3 regions of the Aquibium oceanicum genome follow, and region 3 is predicted to be linked to each of the others. Evidence: predicted binding sites of a transcription regulator. Region 3 holds the regulator's gene; each other region holds the start of a gene.
The links. Region 3 encodes PhoB, which activates phosphate uptake and scavenging genes when phosphate is short. Its sites were predicted from a motif close to TGTCATNNANCTGTCAT; they were not measured.
Positions count from the first base shown of each region.

Region 1: the regulator PhoB is predicted to act here: its motif matches at 3,225-3,241, upstream of BSQ44_RS14945 (bifunctional 2',3'-cyclic-nucleotide 2'-phosphodiesterase/3'-nucleotidase).
Region 2: the regulator PhoB is predicted to act here: its motif matches at 3,034-3,050, upstream of phnC (phosphonate ABC transporter ATP-binding protein).

Region 1 is NZ_CP018171.1:3,057,928-3,065,210, forward strand. It holds gene BSQ44_RS14935 (acyl-CoA dehydrogenase family protein) at 1-285, opposite strand, end outside; gene BSQ44_RS14940 (BA14K family protein) at 443-874, opposite strand; gene BSQ44_RS14945 (bifunctional 2',3'-cyclic-nucleotide 2'-phosphodiesterase/3'-nucleotidase) at 1,147-3,129, opposite strand; gene BSQ44_RS14950 (mechanosensitive ion channel family protein) at 3,343-4,665, shown strand; gene amt (ammonium transporter) at 4,842-7,283, shown strand, end outside.
Region 2 is NZ_CP018171.1:660,600-667,882, forward strand. It holds gene BSQ44_RS03325 (alpha-D-ribose 1-methylphosphonate 5-phosphate C-P-lyase PhnJ) at 33-908, shown strand; gene phnK (phosphonate C-P lyase system protein PhnK) at 908-1,684, shown strand; gene phnL (phosphonate C-P lyase system protein PhnL) at 1,687-2,394, shown strand; gene BSQ44_RS03340 (DapH/DapD/GlmU-related protein) at 2,391-3,008, shown strand; gene phnC (phosphonate ABC transporter ATP-binding protein) at 3,131-3,973, shown strand; gene phnD (phosphonate ABC transporter substrate-binding protein) at 4,056-4,967, shown strand; gene phnE (phosphonate ABC transporter, permease protein PhnE) at 5,054-6,022, shown strand; gene phnE (phosphonate ABC transporter, permease protein PhnE) at 6,027-7,283, shown strand, end outside.
Region 3 is NZ_CP018171.1:4,868,004-4,875,286, reverse strand. It holds gene pstC (phosphate ABC transporter permease subunit PstC) at 1-813, shown strand, start outside; gene pstA (phosphate ABC transporter permease PstA) at 810-2,120, shown strand; gene pstB (phosphate ABC transporter ATP-binding protein PstB) at 2,135-2,950, shown strand; gene phoU (phosphate signaling complex protein PhoU) at 2,979-3,686, shown strand; gene phoB (phosphate regulon transcriptional regulator PhoB) at 3,699-4,388, shown strand; gene BSQ44_RS23800 (CHAT domain-containing protein) at 4,395-6,419, opposite strand; gene BSQ44_RS23795 (CRTAC1 family protein) at 6,429-7,283, opposite strand, start outside.

The DNA.
Region 1 (7,283 bases), 1.8 Mb from region 3:
GCCCGTCGTGACCGACCGCCGCATGAGCGCGTGGTAGGCGGGGTGAAACTCGACCAGGTCGGCCCGGTGGCCCTGCCGGTCGTGCGTCCTGAGCTTGGGCGTTTCGGTATTGGCGAGCCGGGCGAGATCCTGCGCTTCGGCCGACATGACGAAGCGGCCGACCGAATCCAGCTCCTTGCGCACTTCCGGGGAGAAGTCTTCCGACAGTTGCACCAGGAGAGGATCGCCGCGCCATGCATTCGTGCCCGACAGCAGCGGCGGCTGGTTGGTTACGTCATGCGTCAACTGCGATACCCCGTCGGCCCTGATTTGCCCGTTTATAGCGCATCGCAGGGCCGGTGCGCGACGAAATCACCGTTTTCCTCATGCAATCCAGGCACGACGCGACGAAGCCCGGCCAAGGCCAGGCTTCACGATCTTCTCGAAAAGCTGGTGCCGGAACTTACCGGTAGGGCGACCGGCAATAACGGCGCGGGCCGTGATACGGCTGGAACGTGTCGGAGTGGACGTCGTAGGACCGGTACCGGCGCAGGCACCAGTCGGCATGGGCGTCGTAGCCGCGGTAGTACCGCTGGCGATAGACCGGCGCCGGTTGCTGGCTCGCAATGATGCCGGAGATGATCGCGCCTGCAACCAGCTTGCCGACGATCGGCCCGAAATCATTGTGCCGATGCCGGTAGTAATGCCGCGGACCGTGGTTGCGCCAGTGGCGACGCTGACCGTAACGCCTGTAGTCGACCTTAACGACGCCGTCCGACGCGCCTACGGTCGAAACGCTCGGCTTCGAAGGCACGGACATGGCGGAAGCAGGCGACATCGCTCCCATGGTGAGCGTGATCGCCGCGACGCACATCGCCGACAGTATCCTGTTCATCCCTACCTCCTCGGGTTCGTGAACGGAACCATACTATCAAGCAACAGCACCTCGCGGAAGCAACGGAAGAAAGAATATCCTCTGCCGCAAGAGCCCTCTTAGAACTGCGTTCAACTGAGCCTAATCGGCCGGGACCACGCCGGCTGCCGGATGTTTAGGGGAGCAAAACTCCACCGACCGAACCTGCACGTTTTATTCCCGTGAATTCTCCGCCGACCAATGGAAAAAGGGCCGCGACATGCGGCCCCTTCTCGATCCGGATAAGACTGCAATTACAGCGTAATACGGTACTTCGCAAATCCGTCGGCGCCCTCGCCCGCCGGCTCGATGTTCACGCCCTTGACGTCGCTCAGGTACTCCTTGGCGCGCGGTCCCGTCTCGAAGACCACGGTCGTGTTCTCCAACGGGGCGAAATGCCAGTTGGCGTCGGCCGACGGATTGATGGTGCCCTGATCGATGATGTACCGCACGATCACGTCGCGGTTGGTGTCGGGTGCGGCGAAGACGACCTTTTCGCTGGTGATGCCCGGGAAGTTTCCGCCGCCGCCGGCGCGGTAGTTGTTAGAAGCGACCACGAACTTCTGCTCCGGATCGATCGGCTTGCCGTCGAACTCGAGGTTCTTGATGCGGTTGGCGTCCGCGTTGATGACCGCGCCGGTCTTGTCGTACTTCATCGGCTCCGACAGGTCGATCTCGTAGGTCACGCCGTCGATGATGTCGAAATTGTAGGACGGGAAGTCGGTGTTGAGCAGCGGGGCGTCCGTCGCGCCGGGCTCGACCTGGTTGAACATGCCGGCCGACATCTCCAGCCAGTTCTTCACGTCCGCGCCGGTGATCACCACAGCCTGGACCGTGTTAGGGTAGAGGTAGAGGTCGGCGACGTTCTTGATCGCCACGTCCCCCGCCTTCACCTCGGTGAAATACTCCGGACCGCCGCGGCCGCCGGCCTTGAAGGGCGCCGCCGCCGAAAGCACCGGCAGGTCCTTGTACTCGGTCTCCTTCAGCATGTCCTTGATGTACCAGGTCTGCGCCTGGCTCACGATCTGTACCGACGGATCGTCGGCAACCAGCGCGAAGAAGGAATGCAGCGGCGCCGAGGTCTGGCCGACCGAGGTGCGGACGTATTCGAGCGTCGCCTCGTGCTCGTCCTTGGCCGCGGCGAGGACCGCCTCCTTACTCTCGACCAGCGGGACGATCTTGCGGTCCTCGGTACGCTCGTAGATCGGCCGCGCCTCGGTGGTGAAGTCGGCGATGCGCCAGCTATTGCCGTCCTTTTCGAGCAGGAGGTCGATGAGGCCCATGTGCGACCCCCAGAATCCGCCCATCACGGCCGGCTTGCCCTGCAGCGTGCCCTTGACGGGATCAACGCCCTCGATCGCGTCCCAGGATTTCGGTCCGGGGAAGACGAGGTGCTGGTGGCCGGTCATGACGGCATCGATGCCCTCGACGCCCGCGAGATAGAGCGAGGCGTTCTCCATCCGCTCCACCGGGCCGCTGCCGTCGATACCGGAGTGCGAGAGCGCGATGACGATGTCGGCGCCCTCCTCCTTCATCGCCGGCACCCAGGCCTTGGCGGCCTCGACGATGTCGCGGGTCTGCGCCTTGCCTTCTAGGTGGCGGACGTCCCACACCATGATCTGCGGCGGCACGAAGCCGATGAAGCCGACCTTGACCGGGCTTTCGTTGCCTGCGCCATCCTTCACCATCTTCTCGAGGATGACGTAGGGCTTGAAGAACAGTTCGTCGTCCTTCGGATCGGAGGCCAGCTGGCCCTTGGTGAGGTTGGCGCAAACCCATGGGAAACCCGCGCCGTTCACGACGTTGAACATGAAGTCCAGGCCGTAGTTGAACTCGTGGTTGCCGAGCGTGCCGACGTCGTAGCCCAGCACGTTCATCGCCGCGATCACCGGGTGCGTGTCGCCTTCCTTCATGCCCCGCTCGTACGCGATGTAGTCGCCCATCGGGTTGCCCTGCAGGAAGTCGCCATTGTCCACCAGCATCGAGTTGCCCGCCTCGGCGCGGACCGCGTCGATGAGCGATGCCGTGCGGGCAAGGCCCATCGTGTCGTTCGGTTTGTCGGCGTAATAGTCGTAGGGATAGACGTGGACGTGGATGTCGGTCGTTTCCATGATGCGCAGGTGCGCCTGGTTGGCCTGGGCGCGCGCCGCGAACGGGTGCAGCACGACGAGGCCGCCGACGGCGGCCGCGCCCGAGAGGAAGGATCGCCGCGACATGCGATGGATGAGGGTGGACATGGTTGCCTCCTGGAAGCGCTCTACATTCCGATGATGAGCCGGCTTTGCGAGCGGAAATTGTCGCGCCGGTAGCATTCCGAGTCCAGCAGATTCAAACGACACGTTCATGACGATGCGGCAGCGCCGGTTTGTCGCGCCGCCGGGCGCGCGCTAAGTATCTCAGGGCGGCGGCAGAGCAGGCCCGCCGCGGTTGCGGCAGGAACGGGACCACGAATGGATCTGGACGTCGGGGCCATCGCCGAACGAATTGCCGCCTACCTCGATCGGTGGGCGGTGTATGCGACCGACCCTTGGCTCGCGTATCAGGTCGCGCTGATCGTTGTCCTCTTCATCGCCGCGAAGGTATTCGGCCGGAAGATCGAATCCCGTCTCGAGAGCCGGGCACGCTCCATCCGCGGTCATCCCGGTCTGCTCCGCGTCGTCGTGGCGACCATGCGCCGATCCGACTGGATCCTGTTCGTCGTTTTCATGTTCGTGGCGATCACGGTCATGCGCGCCGCGACGTGGCCGAGCCGCAGTTGGCTTCTGGCCATCGCGCTGTGGCTGGCGCTCACCTGGGTCGTTGTCGCCATCCTCTCGCGGGTGATCCGCAATCGCCTCGCCGCGCGCGCCGTCGCGTGGATGGTCTGGATCTACGCCGCCCTCGCCATCCTCGGGCTCCACGATCGCGCCGCGCTCTTCCTCGACAGCCTCGCCATGCCGGTCGGCGAGGCCCGGATCTCGGTGCTCACTGTCGTCAAGGTCACGGTCCTTCTGACCGCCGCCATCTGGATCGCCACCGTGGTCGGCAACTACTTCGACGAGCGGGTCCAGAAATCGGCCGATCTGACGCCCTCCATCCGGGTGCTGATCGGCAAGGTCGCCAAGTTCGGCCTGATCATCATCGCCGGCCTCGGTGCGCTGACCGCCGTCGGCGTCGACCTGACGGCGCTGACGGTTTTTTCCGGCGCGGTCGGTGTCGGCCTGGGCTTCGGCCTCCAGAAGGTGGTGTCGAACTTCATCTCGGGCGTCATCATGCTCATGGACAAGTCGATCAAGCCCGGCGACACCATCTCGCTCGGCGAGACCTTCGGCTGGATCAGGGAGCTTCGCGCCCGCTTCGTCTCCGTCGTGACGCGCGACGGGCGCGAATACCTCATCCCAAACGAGGACTTCGTCACCCAGCAGGTCATCAACTGGTCCTTCAGCGACGAACTCGTCCGCCTCGACGTGGCGTTTGGCGTTTCCTACGACGCCGACCCGCACGTGGTGTCCGAACTCGCCATCAACGCGGCGATGACCGTCGGCCGCGTCGAGGCCGCGAGGCGCCCGGTCTGCTGGCTCACCGGCTTCGGCGAATCCTCCCTCGATTTCGTCCTGCGCTTTTGGATCCACGATCCCCAGCAGGGCCTCACCAACGTCAGGGGCAAGGTGCTGCTTGCCCTGTGGGACGCGTTCAAGGAGAACGGCGTCCAGATCCCCTACCCCCACCGCGAAGTCATCCTGACGCGACGCGGCGCCGGACGGACGGGCGACGGAAATTTGCCGAACGATTGAGAACTGCCTGGCGACCCAGGGAGACGGCACAAGCGGCGCGCGCCCGTTCGATCGGCGCGCAGATGCCATTTTTCTGTGCAATTTCCGCAACATAAAGGCAGTCGTGCTGCGCTGCGATACACCCTTGGTTAATCCGAATCCGCTAATCTTGCCGCGGGTGGCATGGGGCAAGGGCAATGACGGTTGGCGCTTCTGCGGTCGCGGGTTTCCGCACGGTCTCCACGATGATCTTTATGCTGGCGGCGGCTGCCCCGGCGTCGGCGGCGGAGCTGACGCTGGAAACGCTCCAGAAGAATCTCGATCTCGTCTGGACGCTGCTGGCAGCCAGTCTCGTCCTGATGATGCAGCTCGGCTTCCTGCTCCTCGAAGCCGGGATGGTCCGCTCGAAAAACTCCATCAACGTCGCGCAGAAGAACCTTCTGGACTTCGCCGTTTCGGTCATAGCCTTCAGCGCCGTCGGTTTCATGATCGCCTTCGCTTCCGGCAATGGTTGGCCCTTCGGTATCGATGGCGACTTCCTCTTCCTCGGATCGCTCGATACCTGGCACGTCGGCTTCTTCGTCTTCCAGGTCATGTTTTGTGGAACGGCGGCCACGATCGTCTCGGGCGCGGTCGCCGAGCGGATGCGCCTCGTCTCCTACCTGCTCTGCGCAGCGGTCGTCGCGGGGGTCATCTATCCGGTTTTCGTCCACTGGGCCTGGGGCAATGCCGTCACCCCCAATTCATCCGCGTTCCTGGCGAACATGGGCTTCGTGGATTTCGCCGGCTCCACCGTCGTTCATGCGACCGGTGGCTGGGTGGCGCTGGCGGCATGTCTCGTGCTGGGACCCCGGCTCGGCCGGTTCGACAGTGCCGGAAAGCCGATACGCATTGCCGGGCACAGCCCCGTCTTGGCGGCTGCCGGTGCGTTTGTCCTGTTCGTGGGATGGATCGGCTTCAACGGCGGCTCGACGATCGGGGTAAAGCCGGCGATCGCCCATATCATCGCCAACACCGTCCTGGCCGCCGGCACGGGCGGTCTCGCCGGCTATGTCGTCGGCTGGTACAAGGACGGCGTCGTGCTTCCGGAGCAGACGCTCTCCGGGATGCTCGGCGGGCTCGTCGCAGTCACCGCCGGCTGCATGGTGCTCGATCCTTTCGGTGCGCTGGCGATAGGTCTCATCGGCGGACTGGCGGCCATATGGGGCAACAGCGTCCTCGAGAACGAACTCGGGATTGACGACGCTGTCGGCGCGATTGGCGTCCATGGCTTTGCCGGAATGGCCGGAACCATCGGCCTCGCGCTCTTGGCGCCGCTCGAGAACCTGCCGCTGGCCTCCCGGTGGGACCAGTTGCAGGTTCAGGTGACGGCGGTGACGGTCAACTTCTTCTGGACCTTCGGAACCGGCTACGCCTTCTTCTGGACTCTGAACCGCTACTTCCCCATCCGCGTCACGCGGGAAGCCGAGCTGATCGGGCTCAACGAGGCCGAGCACGGCACGCGCATGGGGGTCGTGCACGTCGAACGCGCGCTCCAGACGCTGGTCAGCGGCAATGCGGATCTTAACATGCGGCTCGAACTGAAGCCCGGCGACGAGTCCGAAACCCTGACCCGCCTGTTCAACGACCTCATGGAAAACATTCAGGCCGAGGAAGCCGCGCGCGCCCGAGCCAAGTCGATGATGCGCGACGCCGAGGAAGCGGAGCGCCTGTCCGCGCTGGCCGCCGCGACCTTCGAGGCGATCTGGATCCTCCAGGACGGCCGGATCGTCGACGGAAACGTCAAGCTCGAGGAACTTCTTGGCGAACCTATCGCCACGCTGCGCGGTCGCCCCGTCATCGAACTCTTCGCTCCGCAACATCGTGCATCCGTGCGCGAAGCGATGCTGAAGCCGGTCGCCGATCCCTACGAGGCCGAGATTGTAATGGCCGACGGCACCTCGATTCCAATGGAACTGCGCGGTCGCGAGATCGTCTATCGCGGCGAGCCCTCCCGCATCGGCTGCCTTGTAGATCTGCGCGAGCGCAAGAACGCGGAAGCCCGCATCCGCCACCTCGCCCTGCACGATCCCTTGACCGGTCTGCCGAACCGCGCCCTGTTCAACGAACGGCTCGCCTCGATGGCGAAACGCGCCAGCGACGCCAACGGCCAGGGCGCCGTCGTGCTCATCGACCTCGACCGCTTCAAGGACATCAACGACATCTACGGCCATCCCGCCGGCGATCTCGTGATCAAGACGTCCGCCGACCGTATCTTGGCCCTGGCGGGGAACGACGGCGTCACGGTGGCGCGACTGGGCGGCGACGAGTTTGCCGTGCTGATGTCCGGCCTGGCATTCGGAAACCTGGCGGCGGACTTCGCCTTCCGCGTCGTTACGCAACTGATCCAGCCGATCACGCTGGAGGACGGCCGCCCGGTTCGTGTCGGCGCCAGCGTCGGCGTCGCCCTGTGTCCCCGCGATGGCAACGACCCCGCGCTGCTCGTCTCGCGCGCCGACACCGCCCTCTACCATGCCAAGAACACCGGCCGGAACAACTACTGCCTGTTCGAACCGGGAATGGACGCCTTCCTGGAAAAGCGCAAGCTGCTGGAAACCGACCTCGGCCTCGCGCTCGAACGGGACGAGTTCGAACTGCAT
Region 2 (7,283 bases), 950 kb from region 3:
GCAGCACTCCCAGGAAAGGCGGGATTGACGACATGAACGAGCAACCCGCCCTCGCCACCTACAACTTCGCCTATCTCGACGAGCAGACGAAGCGCATGATCCGCCGGGCGATCCTGAAGGGGATCGCCATTCCCGGCTACCAGGTGCCGTTCGCCAGCCGCGAGATGCCGATGCCCTATGGCTGGGGCACCGGCGGGGTGCAGGTGACCGCCTCGATCGTCGGACCCGACGACGTACTCAAGGTCATCGACCAGGGCGCGGACGACACGACCAACGCGGTCTCGATCCGCGCCTTCTTCCGGAAGGTAGCGGATGTCGAGACGACCACCCACACGGCAGAAGCGACGATCATCCAGACGCGCCACCGCATCCCCGAGCGGCCGCTGACGGAGGGACAGGTGCTGGTCTACCAGGTGCCAATCCCCGAGCCCCTGAGGTTCCTCGAGCCGCGCGAGACCGAGACGCGGAAGATGCATGCGCTCCAGGAATACGGGCTCATGCACGTCAAGCTCTACGAGGACATCGCCCGCAACGGGCACATCGCGACGACCTACGCCTATCCGGTCAAGGTGGAGGGTCGCTACGTGATGGACCCTTCGCCGACGCCGAAATTCGACAATCCGAAGATGCACATGTCGGCCGCCCTTCAGCTCTTCGGCGCGGGCCGCGAGCAGCGCATCTATGCCATCCCGCCCTACACGCAGGTGGTCAGCCTGGACTTCGAGGATCATCCATTCGAGATCCAGAGATTCGACCGCCCCTGTGCGCTCTGCGGCGCCGAGGGCGTCTATCTTGACGAGGTGATCCTCGACGATCGCGGCGGACGGATGTTCGTGTGCTCCGACACGGATCATTGCGAGGAGAGACGGCTTTCCTCTCCCGCCAGGGAGGAGGAGAAGGAGCCATGATCAACGACACGCCCCTTCTCCGCGTCTCCTCCGTCTCCAAATCCTACGGGCAGCGGATCGGTTGCCAGGACGTCTCGTTCGAGCTCTGGCCGGGAGAGGTGCTGGCCGTGGTCGGTGAATCCGGCTCCGGCAAGACAACACTGCTCAACTGCATCTCGACGCGCCTGCTGCCGACATCCGGCACGGTCTCCTACCGGATGCGCGGCGGGGACTGGCGCGAACTGTATCGTATGAGCGAGGCCGAGCGGCGTTTCCTGATGCGCACCGACTGGGGCTTCGTGCATCAGAACCCCGCCGACGGGCTGCGTATGACAGTTTCGGCCGGGGCGAATGTCGGCGAGCGGCTGATGGCGGTGGGCGACCGGCACTACGGCAACATCCGCGCCACCGCGCTCGACTGGCTGGGCCGCGTCGAGATCGAGGCGGACCGGATCGACGACGAGCCGCGCGCCTTTTCCGGCGGCATGCGCCAGCGTCTCCAGATCGCGCGCAACCTCGTCACCGGGCCGCGCCTGGTCTTCATGGACGAGCCGACCGGCGGCCTCGACGTCTCCGTGCAGGCGCGGCTGCTCGATCTTCTGCGGGGGCTGGTCACGGATCTCGGGCTGGCGGCGATCGTGGTCACGCACGATCTCGCCGTTGCGCGGCTCTTGTCGCATCGCATGATGGTCATGAAGGACGGACGCGTGGTCGAGACGGGCCTCACCGACCGGGTGCTGGACGATCCGCGCGAGGCCTACACGCAGCTGCTCGTTTCCTCCATCCTGCAGGTGTGACGATGCCTACGCCCCTCGTCGTTTCGGAAGTCTCCAAGAGCTTCACCATGCACCTGCGCGGCGGCCTGCGGCTGCGGGTGGTGGAGAACGTGTCCTTCGCGCTCAAGGCCGGCGAATGCGCCGTTCTCGGCGGGCCTTCGGGCGCCGGCAAGAGCTCGGTCATCAAGATGCTCTACGGCAACTACGCCGTGGATTCGGGCCAGATCATCGTCCAGCACGACGGACACCTGATCGATCTCGCCTCGGCTTCCCCCAGAACGGTGCTCGCCGTGCGCCGCCATACGATCGGCTATGTCAGCCAGTTCCTGAGAACCGTTCCGCGCGTTTCCGCGGTCGACGTCGTGGCCGAACCGCTCGCGGTCAGGGGAGTTGATCGGGAGAAGGCGCGCGCGAGGGCGCGGGAACTGCTCGCCCGGCTGAACCTGCCCGAAATGCTCTGGTCGCTGCCGCCCGCGACGTTTTCCGGAGGCGAGCAGCAGCGGGTCAACATCGCGCGGGGTTTCATCACCGATCATCCGGTGCTCCTGCTGGACGAGCCGACCGCCTCTCTGGACGCCAGGAACCGCGCCGTCGTGATGGAGATGATCGGCGAGAAGAGGGCGGCCGGCGTGGCGCTGCTCGGCATCTTCCATGATCAGGACGTGCGCGACGCGGTCGCCGACGCCGTTATCGACGTCACCCGCTTCGCGCCGGGAAGGGCGGCGGCATGAGCACCAGGCTTTCCGTCGAACCCCTGGTCCATCCCACCGCCGAGGTTAGTGACACGACGCTCGGCCGCTACACCGAGGTTGCCGAACGCTGCCGCATCAGCGAGAGCGTGATCGGCGACTACTCCTACGTGATGCAGGACTGCGGCGTCTGGTGCGCCGGGATCGGCAAATTCTCCAACATCGCCGCCGCGGTGCGCATCAACGCGACCAACCATCCGACCTGGCGGCCGACGCTGCACCACTTCACCTACCGCGCCTCCGACTACTGGGAAGACGCCGGCCACGAGGAAGCCTTCTTCGAATGGCGGCGCGACAACAGGGTGACGATCGGCCACGACACCTGGCTCGGGCATGGCTCGACCATCCTGCCGGGCGTCACCGTCGGCGACGGGGCGGTGATCGGCGCCGGAGCCGTCGTGTCGAAGGATGTCGCACCTTACACGATCGTCGGTGGCGTTCCGGCAAAGCCGATCCGCGCGCGCTTCGATCGCAGGACGGCGGAACGCTACCAGGCGCTGGCCTGGTGGAACTGGAATCACGAGCGGCTTCGCATGGCACTCGAGGACTTTCGCGCGCTTTCGGCCGAAGCCTTTCTTGAAAAGCACAGCGGCTGACTGTCTGCGCCTCGCGGCTGTGGACTGTAACGAAACCGTCATCCGCCTGACATTCCCGCTTCATCCAACTTCGATACCCGGTTCTCCCGTAGACGCGAAAAAGCGCGACAACGGGGAGCCGTATGCTTGAAATACGCAAGGTGACGCGCCGCTTCGGCGGCAACGTTGCCGTCAAGAACGTGGAGCTCGATATACCCAACGGCCAGATGGTCGGCGTCATCGGACGCTCGGGTGCGGGCAAGTCGACCCTGCTGCGCATGATCAACCGCCTGATCGACCCGTCCGAGGGCGTCATCAAGTTTTCCGGCGTCGAGGTCTCTTCTCTGCGGGGTGCGAAGCTGCGGGCGTGGCAGCGCGACTGCGCCATGATTTTCCAGCAGTTCAACCTCGTGCCCCGGCTCGACGTCTTGACCAACGTGCTTCTGGGACGGCTCAACCACCGCTCCACCGCACTCAACCTGATGGGCATCTTCTCGGATGCCGAACGCGCCTCGGCGATCGCCGCGCTGGAGCGGCTGGGGATCGCGCAGGCGGCGTTGCAGCGGGCCGGCACCCTGTCGGGCGGGCAGCAGCAGCGCGTGGCGATCGCCCGCGCCCTCATGCAGCAGCCGAAGGTCATTCTGGCCGACGAGCCGATCGCGTCGCTGGATCCGATGAACGCTAAAATCGTCATGGATTCGCTCGCAGACATCAACCGGCGCGAAGGCATCACCGTCGTGACCAACCTGCACACGCTCGACACGGCGCGAAACTATTGCGAGCGCGTCGTGGGAATGGCGGCGGGCGAGGTCGTCTTCGACGGCCCGGCCGAGGACCTGACGACCGAAGCCGTCCGCATGATCTATGGCGCCGATAGCGACGGATCGGACATTTCCGAAGACATCACCTCGACCAGCATCGACACGCGCCGGCCGAGGGTCAAGGCATCCATCGCATCGCTGGAGCCGGCTCTGGCCGACGCCTGACGGGCGGGATCGCGTCGCCCGCGTAACGGGCCCCACGAAATCGAAGCAGCCGGCGCCAGCCGGACCAACAGGAGAGACATCGATGTTCAAAAAGGCACTGATGGGCGCCGTCGCGCTCGCCGCCCTTGCAGTCGGTTCGGCGCAGGCCGAGGATCTGAAGGACTTCCGCATCGGCATTCTGGGCGGCGAGAACGAAGCCGACCGCCTGCGCAATTTCCAGTGCATGGTCGACAAGCTTCCGGACGTTCTCGGCGTCGAGAAGGTTTCGCTGTTCCCGGCGGCCGACTATGACGGCGTGATCCAGGGTCTGCTCGGCGGCACGCTCGACTACGCCGAGCTCGGCGCTTCGGGCTACGCCAAGGTCTATCTGGAGAACCCGGAAGCGGTCGACCCGATTCTGACGACGATCCAGACCGATGGTTCCACCGGCTATCACTCCGTCATGGTTGCCCGAGCCGATTCCGGCCTCACGTCGCTCGAGGACCTCAAGGGCAAGAAGCTCGGCTTCGCCGATCCGGACTCCACCTCCGGCTATCTCGTTCCGGTCGTCACGCTGCCGAAGGATCTCGGCGGCGTCGCGGTGAAGGACTATTTCGCCGAGACCGGCTTCGGCGGCGGTCATGAGAACCTCGTCCTCGAAGTCGTCAAGGGCACTTTCGACGCGGGCACGACCTGGGCCTCGGGCGTCGGCGATTTCAAGGACGGCTACACGTCCGGCAACCTGCGTAAGATGGTCGACAAGGGCATCCTCGACATGGACGATCTCGTCGAGATCTGGAAGTCGCCGCTGATCCCGAACGGCCCAATCGTCGTGCGCACGTCGATGAACGACGATACGAAGACCAAGTTCAAGGACTTCATGCTGGCGCTGCCCGACAGCGACCCGGCCTGCTTCTCCGCCATCCAGGGCGGCGACTTCAAGGGCTACACGGAAGTGACTCCGGCCTTCTACCAGCCGATCATCGACGCCCGTAAGGCGCAGATCGGCTCGTAAGCATCAGACAACCGGACGCGCCGCCCGCCGACTGGCTGGCGGCGCGTCTTGCATGTTCACAGCAGGCATTCTCAGGGCGGGATCGAATGACGGCCACCATGACGGCGACGCCGCTTTCGCAGACGGGCCAGCTCGTCGAGCGCCACTGGCGGGAATTGGCGGGTCGCCGCCGCATGTATACCCTGCTCGGGTTCGGGGTCTTCGTCGCCGCCATGACGGCGTCGCTCTGGTTCGCGAACGAGACCAACGCCGGAAAATTCTTCGACCGGCTGCCCTACTTCTTCGATTTCATTTCCATGCTCGTCCCGCGCGACGGCTGGGAAGTCTGGCGGGCGATGTTCGATCTGCCGTCGCCCCATTTCGACGGAAGCCTGAAGTTCAACTATCCGGAAGGGCGGGTCTACCTGACGGAGACGATCTATCTTCCCGAATATTTCTACAAGATGATCGAGACGCTGAACATCGCGGCGGTCTCGACGCTGATCGGTTTCGGCGCGGGGTTCCTGCTCTGCTTTCTGGCGGCGCGCAATCTCGTCGCGAACCGTTTCCTGCGCTTCTTCGTGCGCCGCTTCATGGAGATCCTGCGCGCCTTTCCCGAAATCGTCATCGCCGGCTTCTTCCTCGCGATCTTCTCGCTGGGCGCGGTACCCGCGATGATCGCGGTGTCGATCCACACGATCGGCGCCCTGGGGAAGATGTTCTTCGAGGTGGTCGAGAATGCCGACATGCGCCCGGATGAGGGCCTGCGCGCGGCGGGGGGCAACTGGACCGAGCGGGTGTGGTTCGGCATCGTGCCGCAGGTCATGCCGAACTTCCTGAGCTACGGACTGCTGCGGTTCGAGATCAACGTGCGCGCCTCGACAATCATCGGCGCGGTTGGCGGCGGTGGCATCGGCGAGGCGCTGAGGCTGTCGATCAGCCGCGGCCACGAGGCCAAGACGCTCGCCATCGTGCTTCTGCTGTTTACCACCATCGTCCTGGTCGACCAGTTCTCCGCCTGGCTGCGCAAGCGTCTGGTGGGGTCCCAGGCCTTCGAGTTCGGCCGGGGAGCCTGAGACCATGGCGCTTCTGTCCGCCGCCGAGACCGGCGATATCGCCGCGCGCCACCCGGCGCTCTTCAAGCGCTCCTTCGCGCAGCGGTTCACCGGTTCGCTGGTTGCCGCCGGGATCGCGCTCTACCTCGTCTTCGTCTGGTGGTTCTTCTCCATCGGTGCGGTCTTCTCGAACGGCAACTGGGACATCGCCGGCAACTATCTCGCCGACTGGGTTTCCTACGAGGTTCGGCCCGACGTGGAGTTCGAAGAAAACCATCTGGTGATCTCCTATCCGCGCTTCTCTCCGCTCGGAGAGGACCCGCAGCCGGACTGGGTGACAACCGAACGCGCCGTCGTCGAGCGCGCAGTCAGCGGCCCCGACACCTCGAAGGGTTCGGGTGGCGGCCAGAACAGTTCGTTCGGCAGCCTGCTCGGGCCGGTCGGGGGAGATCCGGCACCTGCCGCGGAGCCAGATCTTCTGCCGACGCCCGATGCGGCGAAGCAAGAGCCGAGAACGATCCGCGGAGAGGAGATCGTCCGGACCGTCGTCGAGATCGGCCCGACCGCTGCGATCGATATCCGCCCCGGACGCGTCACCGTCACGCGCGGGCCGGAAATCCTCGACATCGATATCGTCCGCGACGAAAGCGTGGTCGCAAGCGCTCCGCTGCCGGCCTGGGCCCAGCAGCGCGCGCCCGGCGGCAAGATCATCGTCGGCTTCGGTTTCTCGGGACGCGCCGAGATCGAGAGCGACGAGGTCAAGATCCGGCACCGTTTCTGGGGCTGGGAGAACTTCGTTTTCGACACGAACTCGCCCTTCTGGGGCAGATCCTTCGGAGAAGTCGTGTCGCTGATCGTGGCGGGACCGAGGCTGGTGCCCGAAACGTCCAACTTCGCCCTTGCTGTGAACAACATCCTCTACAATGCCGAATGGCAGCATGCCGACGTCTGGATCAAGCTGCTGCAGACCATCGTCATGGCCTTCGTCGGGACTGTCTTCGCCTCGCTGCTGGCATTTCCGCTGGCCTTCGCGGCGGCGCGCAACATCACGCCGAACTTCTTCGCCAACCAGGTCTTCAAGCGCCTGTTCGACTTCTTGCGGTCCGTCGACATGCTGATCTGGGCGCTGTTCTTCACCCGTGCCTTCGGTCCGGGTCCGCTCGCGGGCATATCGGCGATCTTCTTCACCGACACGGGCACCTTCGGAAAGCTCTATTCCGAGACGCTCGAAAACATCGACGACAAGCAGCGCGAGGGCGTCCGCTCGGTCGGGGCCGCACCG
Region 3 (7,283 bases):
ATCCACTTCTTCCAGTCGGTGTCGCTCACGAACTTCTTCTTCGGGACCGTCTGGGATCCGCGTTTCGCGGCCGCCGGTTCGGGCGGTGCGGAAGGGCAGTACGGGCTCATCCCGCTGCTTGCCGGAACGCTCTACATCGCGTTCGTCGCGATGCTCTTCGCGGTTCCGATCGGCCTGATGGCGGCGATCTACATGGCCGAGTACGCCTCCAAGCGCGTCCGCTCCATCGTCAAGCCGCTGCTCGAGGTCCTCGCCGGCATTCCCACCATCGTCTACGGCTTCTTCGCGCTCGTCACGGTCGGTCCGTTCCTGCGCGATCTCTCGGCGGCGATCGCCGGCTTCAGCTTCATCCAGGCGCAGAGCGTGCTGACCGCGGGCCTCGTCATGGGCATCATGCTCATCCCGTTCGTGTCGTCGCTGTCCGACGACATCATCACCGCCGTTCCCGGTTCCATGCGGGACGGATCGCTGGGGCTCGGCGCCACGCGTTCGGAAACCATCAAGCGCGTCATCCTTCCGGCCGCCCTGCCGGGGATCGTCGGGGCGCTTCTGCTCACCGCATCGCGCGCCATCGGCGAGACCATGATCGTGGTGCTGGCGGCCGGAGTGGCGGCCAACCTGACGGCAAATCCGTTCGAGGCCATGACCACGATCACGGTCAAGATCGTCAACCAGCTGACCGGCGATCTCGAGTTCACGTCGCCACAGACGCTCGTCGCCTTCGCGCTGGGCATGACCCTGTTCGTGCTCACGCTCGGCATGAACGTCTTCGCGCTCTACATCGTGCGCAAGTACCGGGAGCAGTACGAATGACCGACGCCACCTTCGAAACCGCGGCGGCTCCCCATCCGCGCCGCGACATCGGCATCAAGAAGCGGTATGCGGCCGAACGCCGGTTCCGCATCTACGGGATCGTCGCCATCGCGATCGGCATCTTCTTCCTGTTCGCGCTCATGTGGTCGGTGTTCTCGAAAGGCTACACCGCCTTCTGGCAGACCTCGATCCAGCTGCCGATCGAGATCGAGGAAAGCATCATCGATCCCGACAACGAGCGCGACACGGATCCGAACGTGCTCCTGACCGCCAACTACCCCAGGCTGGCCGATGCCGCGATCGCAAAGGTGCTCGGCATCGATCCCGAGAACCGGAAGCTCATGCGCGAGGCCGGCGGCCTGGTCTCCAACGGCGTCAGGAACCAGCTGCGCAATCTCGTTACCAGCGACTGGTCCGTGATCGGAACGACGCAGACCGTCTGGGTACTGGCCACCGCCGACGTGGATTCCGCGGTGAAGGGACAGGTGGACCTGACGGTCGAGGAATCCCGTCGCAAGGTCTCCGATCAGCAACTGGAGTGGATACGCCAGCTCCAGCAGGCGGGCGTGATCGAACAGAAGTTCAATACCGGCCTGTTCACCTACGGCGCGTCCAGCCGTCCCGAGACCGCCGGCATGGGTGTGGCGATCATCGGCTCGCTCTTCATGATGCTGATCGTGCTGATCCTGGCGCTGCCGATCGGCGTCGCGGCCTCCATCTACCTGGAAGAGTTCGCGCCGAAGAACCGCTTCACCGATCTCATCGAGGTCAACATCAACAACCTGGCCGCGGTGCCGTCGATCGTCTTCGGCCTGCTCGGGCTGGCGGTCTTCATCAACTTCATGGAACTCCCCCGTTCCGCGTCGCTCGTCGGCGGGCTGGTGCTGACCCTGATGACCCTGCCGACGATCATCATCGCCACGCGCGCCGCCCTGCGGGCCGTACCGCCCTCGATCCGCGCCGCGGCGCTCGGGCTCGGCGCATCGAAGACGCAGATGGTGTTCCACCACGTCCTGCCGCTCGCCGCGCCCGGTATCCTCACCGGCACCATCATCGGCCTGGCGCAGGCGCTCGGCGAAACGGCGCCGCTGCTGCTGATCGGCATGGTGGCCTTCGTGGCCAATTATCCCACTTCGCCGCTCGATCCCGCAACGGCGCTGCCGGTGCAGATCTACATGTGGGCCAACGAAGCCGAGCGCGCCTTCGTGGAGCGCACGTCGGGCGCCATCATCATCCTGCTGATGTTCCTGGCGGTCATGAACATCGGCGCTATCATACTTCGCCGGCGCTTCGAACGCCGCTGGTAATGGAGTACAAGGACATGAACATGCTGAGCGAAGCCGCAGTCGAGAAGAAGCTCATGACCCCCGATGCCATGACCAGCTACAAGATGCGGGGCGAAAAGGTCACGGTGCACTATGGGGAAAAGCAGGCGCTGTTCGACGTCGACCTGAACGTTCCGGAAAAGCAGGTGATGGCACTCATCGGGCCGTCGGGCTGCGGCAAGTCCACCTTCCTGCGCTGCCTGAACCGGATGAACGACACCATCGACATCGCCAGGATCGGCGGCAAGATCACGCTCGACGGCGAGGACATCTACGATCCGAAGATCGACGTCGTGGAGCTCCGGGCCCGTGTCGGCATGGTGTTCCAGAAGCCGAACCCGTTTCCGAAGTCGATCTACGAGAACATCGCCTACGGCCCCCGCATCCACGGCCTGACCACGAACAAGGCCGAGCTCGACGCCGTGGTGGAATCCAGCCTGCAGAAGGCGGCGATCTGGAACGAGGTCAAGGACAGGCTTCAGGAGCCGGGCACCGGCCTGTCCGGCGGCCAGCAGCAGCGCCTGTGCATCGCCCGCGCCATCGCGGTCTCTCCGGAGGTCATCCTCATGGACGAGCCGTGCTCGGCGCTCGATCCGATCGCCACCGCCAAGGTCGAGGAACTGATCGACGAGCTTCGCCAGAACTACACGATCGTTATCGTCACGCACTCGATGCAGCAGGCCGCCCGCGTCTCGCAGCGCACCGCGATGTTCCATCTCGGCTACCTCGTGGAGGAAGGCCCGACGGACAAGATGTTCACCAACCCCGACGACAAGCGCACCCAGGACTACATCACCGGTCGCTTCGGCTGATCCGGCACCAGGATACGAGGACAGGACCATGGGCGAGCACACCGTTGCCTCCTTCGACGAGGAACTTCAAAGTATCGATCGCCTTCTGTGCGACATGGGCGAACTCGCGGCCTCGATGGTGGACGACGCCACCCGCGCGCTGCTTTCCACCGACGCGGCGCTCGCCCAGCGCATCATCTCCGACGATGCCATCATGGACGCCAAGCAGCGCGAGCTCGACGACAAGGCAATCACGCTGATCGCCCGCCGCCAGCCGATGGCGCAGGATCTGCGCGCCGTCGTCAGCGCCATCCGCATGGCCGGCGATCTGGAGCGCATCGGCGATCTCGCCAAGAACATCGCCAAGCGTGTCGGTGCTGTGGGGCTGACCTCGACGCCGACCAGCCTGTCCTATTCGATCGAGAGCATGGCCGAGCTCGTCCACCGCCAGGTCAAGAAGGTGGTCGACCTGTACGTCGCGCGCGAGGCCGAGGCGCTGGTACCGCTGCGCGTCGAGGACGAGAAGATCGACATCAAGTACACGGCGATCTTCCGCGAGCTCCTGACCTACATGATGGAAGACCCGCGCAACATCACGTCGTGCACCCATCTCCTGTTCTGCGCCAAGAACCTGGAGCGCATCGGCGATCACGTCACGAACATCGCGGAAAACGCCTACTACGTCATGACCGGCAAGCAACTGCCCATGGCGCGGCCCAAGACCGACGAGACGGTGATGGCCGGGGCGAACGCCTGAGGACGACGCGGCATGATTGCAGCAAAGGTCATGGTGGTCGAGGATGAGGAGCCGCTCTGCGTCCTCCTCAAATACAACCTCGAAGCAGAAGGTTATCAGGTCGAGATCGTCACCCGCGGCGACGAGGCCGAGATACGGCTGCAGGAGAGCGTGCCGGATCTTCTGGTGCTCGACTGGATGGTGCCCGCGATTTCGGGCATCGAACTGTGCAGGCGGCTGAGAATGCGCCCTGAGACGGAACGCCTGCCGATCATCATGCTCACGGCGCGCGGCGAGGAGAGCGATCGCGTGCGCGGCCTCTCCACCGGCGCCGACGATTACCTAGTAAAGCCTTTCTCCACCCCCGAATTCATCGCCCGCGTCCGCGCTCTGCTGCGCCGTGCCAAGCCGGAGGTCCTGTCGAGTGTGCTCAAGGTCGGCGACATCGTGCTCGACCGCGAGTCCCATCGCGTCTATCGCAAGAAGAGCGAGATCAAGCTCGGACCGACCGAGTTCCGCCTGCTCGAATTCCTGATGCAGCATCCCGGTCGCGTCTTCTCGCGCGGGCAGCTTCTGGACAATGTCTGGGGCGAGACGATCTACATCGACGAACGCACCGTCGACGTCCATGTCGGTCGCCTGCGCAAGGCGGTCAACAACGGCCGCATGCCCGACGTCATCCGCACGATCCGCGGCGCGGGCTACGCGATCCGCGAGGCCTGACCGGCGCTACCGCGACACCTCGAACGGCACGACCATCACGCCCGCCCGCCGCCGAGAGGCGGCGGATGGCTGTTCGCGCGAGGGCGACCCCCTTGCACCCATGTGCCGGGCCTCCGACAGCGCCAGTTCGAAGCGCTCGCTCGCTCCCACGAACGACCCGAGGAACTCCCGTCCGCCGAACTGCGAGACCTTGCGGATGCCGCCGGGCAGCAATGTCCGCAGCGACGCGGGACTGAGCAGCAGGTGCGCCAGCATCGTGCCCGGCACGCTTTCAAAATCCGACAGCGGACGCAGCGGCGATGCGGGCGCGGCTTCACGTACCACGATGATCGCCCGTTCCATTCCCACCGTCGTGTCGGTGAAGCGGACGAGGCCAAGGCGCTCTTCGTCGCCCGCCGGCACGCGCTCCGACAGGAGATGCGAGACCGTCCCCTCCGCGTCCGCATAGAGGACGTCGAGATCGACTGGCTTGCCGCCGAGGTTGGCGATGTCGAGATGAAGCTCGTCTCCGGCGCCGACCCGAACCGCCGCGCCTGGTCCGATAGGGTCCATGTCCTCGCTGCCCACGCGCTTCACCAGAGGAAGCACGTTCAGCGCTACCGACATGGGGCGGTCGTCGTCCGCGGGAGCCAGCACCACCGTGCGTGACCCGAACAGCACGAAAGCGCCCCACTTCGAGGGTTCGGGCCAGCGCTCGCGCGCCGCGTCCTGCGCCAGGCGTAGCGCCGTGCCCGGCGGGTGGTTGGTCAGGAAATCGACGAAGCGCGTCATGATCCACGAGGTCGCCTCGTCGTCGACGTTCCAGAGGCTGACGATGACGCTGCTCGCGCCGGCAAGCATGAAGGCGCGCGCAAGCCCGACGATCCCGGCGTCGAGCGGGTTGCCCAGCCCGGTCTGGCAGGCGCTCAGCACCACGAGCGGGTTGTTCGAAAGCCGCATCTCCTGGATCGCGCGGGCCGTGAGCCTGCCATCGCTGAGCGCGATGAAGCTGCCGTCCACCGGATCCGTGATGCTGCTGAGGCCATGGGCGGCGAGGTGGATGTAGGTGTCCTCGGCTAGGTGGCGGGTCACCGTCTCGATCGTCGCGTCGGAGCCGATGATCGGCGTCGCCTCGAAGCGGGCGGCGATCGTGCGCGCCTCGGCCGCGGCACCAGGCAGCCGCGGGAAGATCCATTCCGGATCGCCCGTGGCGTCCGGATCGCCGGCGATCGTCTGGGGCCGCACTTCGGGCGCGATCGCAAACAGCCGTCCCGCCGCCACGTCGTTCATCGACGCCTCGACGTTGACTGCAGTCGAGTGGACCAGCGGAATCCCGTCGCCATTCGGGTCGAGGACGCCAAAGGGCACCGTGCCGATGTTGAGCGCCGGCACGACCGTCAGGTTGGCGAATTCCTCGATGATGCTTTCGGTTTCTCCGAAGAGCTTTTGTGACAGGTCCGCCAGCATTGCCGCTCGCTGCTCTCCGGAAGGTTCGGATGCGTCTGCCAAAGCCCGTGCGCCGCGCGTGGTACCGAACGAGTTTTCATCGCGAAGCCTGGGGCTGCGCTCTGCGCTGTTGCCGCCCGCCGTCAGTGCATTGCGCACCCGTTCGATCAGGTCGACCAGTTCGCCCACGTCGCGCACCGGCAATCGGAAGATTGCATCCGGCTCCCGGACGTCCGCATGCGGTTTCCCCGTGCCACGATGCGCTCCATCGGCTCCCCCGGTGCGATCGCGCCAGAGATAGCCGCAGACGATCCTGCCGCTGCGGAGATAGAAGATGAGGCCGTTGCTCCGGTCATCCGAGGGCGAGACGCGGAAGCCGACATAAGAGAGGATCGCGCCGCGCAGATCGTTGGGAAAGGGTTGCAGCTCGTATGTCAGGCCGCGTGTCGCCGCGAGCGTGACGAGCTGCTCGCCACTTGCTTTGACCGCGTCTTCAAAGGACGGGCACGCATGATCGGCCGTCGGGCCCGAAAGGGCGGGGGCCGCACCCGCGCACAGCCAGCCCGCCGTCAGGGTGGCGAGAAGCAGTTTGGCCGCGGAACGCACGGCGGATCGCTACTGCGCCGACGAGGCCTGCCAGGAATCGTCTTCCGGCGGATACCAGTAGCGCGCGGCCTTCGCTTCCCTGCCGATGAGGACGAAATTGTTGGCGAACACCCGGTAGGGCGCGCTCCATTCGCCGTCCGGCCACTTGACGCGGATTTCAGCGCGCTCGGCGGTGCCGACCCCGACATGGACGAAGCCGGTATGGCCCGACGCATGGCCGCCACCGGCCTGGACCGTACGGTTGAAGGTGGAATTGCCGGCCTTGACGGAGATCAGCGCGCCGACGGCGTTTCCGTTCGGCGCCGGCTGCTCGAGTTCGATCGCGACGAAATTGCCCATCGGCCGTGAGCCGTATTCGGTCACTGCACCTGAGTTGCGGAACAGCGAGACGTTCTGTTCGCGGTTCACGACCAGCAGGTCGAGCATGCCGTCGGCGTTGAAGTCCTCGACAAGGGCGCCGCGCCCCTTGGTCGGCAGGTCGATCCCCGCCTGGTGGCCGGCCTCGGCAAATGTCTGGTCCCATTGGCCGAGCAGCAGGTTGTCAGGGTCGAAACCGGCGAAGTCGGGCATGCGCTCCACGTTGCCCTTGGCGATGTAGAGGTCGAGCAGGCCGTCATTGTTGAAGTCGGCGAACTCCGAATGCCAGCCGGTCGAGGGCTTCAGGTCGTCGCCGACATAGGGACGGTGGGCGGTGGCATGCCTGGCAAAGGCGATGTCGGTGTAGAGCGGCTCGTCCTCGTCTGCGTCCTCCGACAGTTTCTGCAGCTTGGTGTCGCCCATCGAAGTGAGCGCGTATTCCGGAAAACCGTCGCCGTCGAGATCGCCCTCGGCGATGCCCATGCCCCAGATCGTCAGATGCTGCCA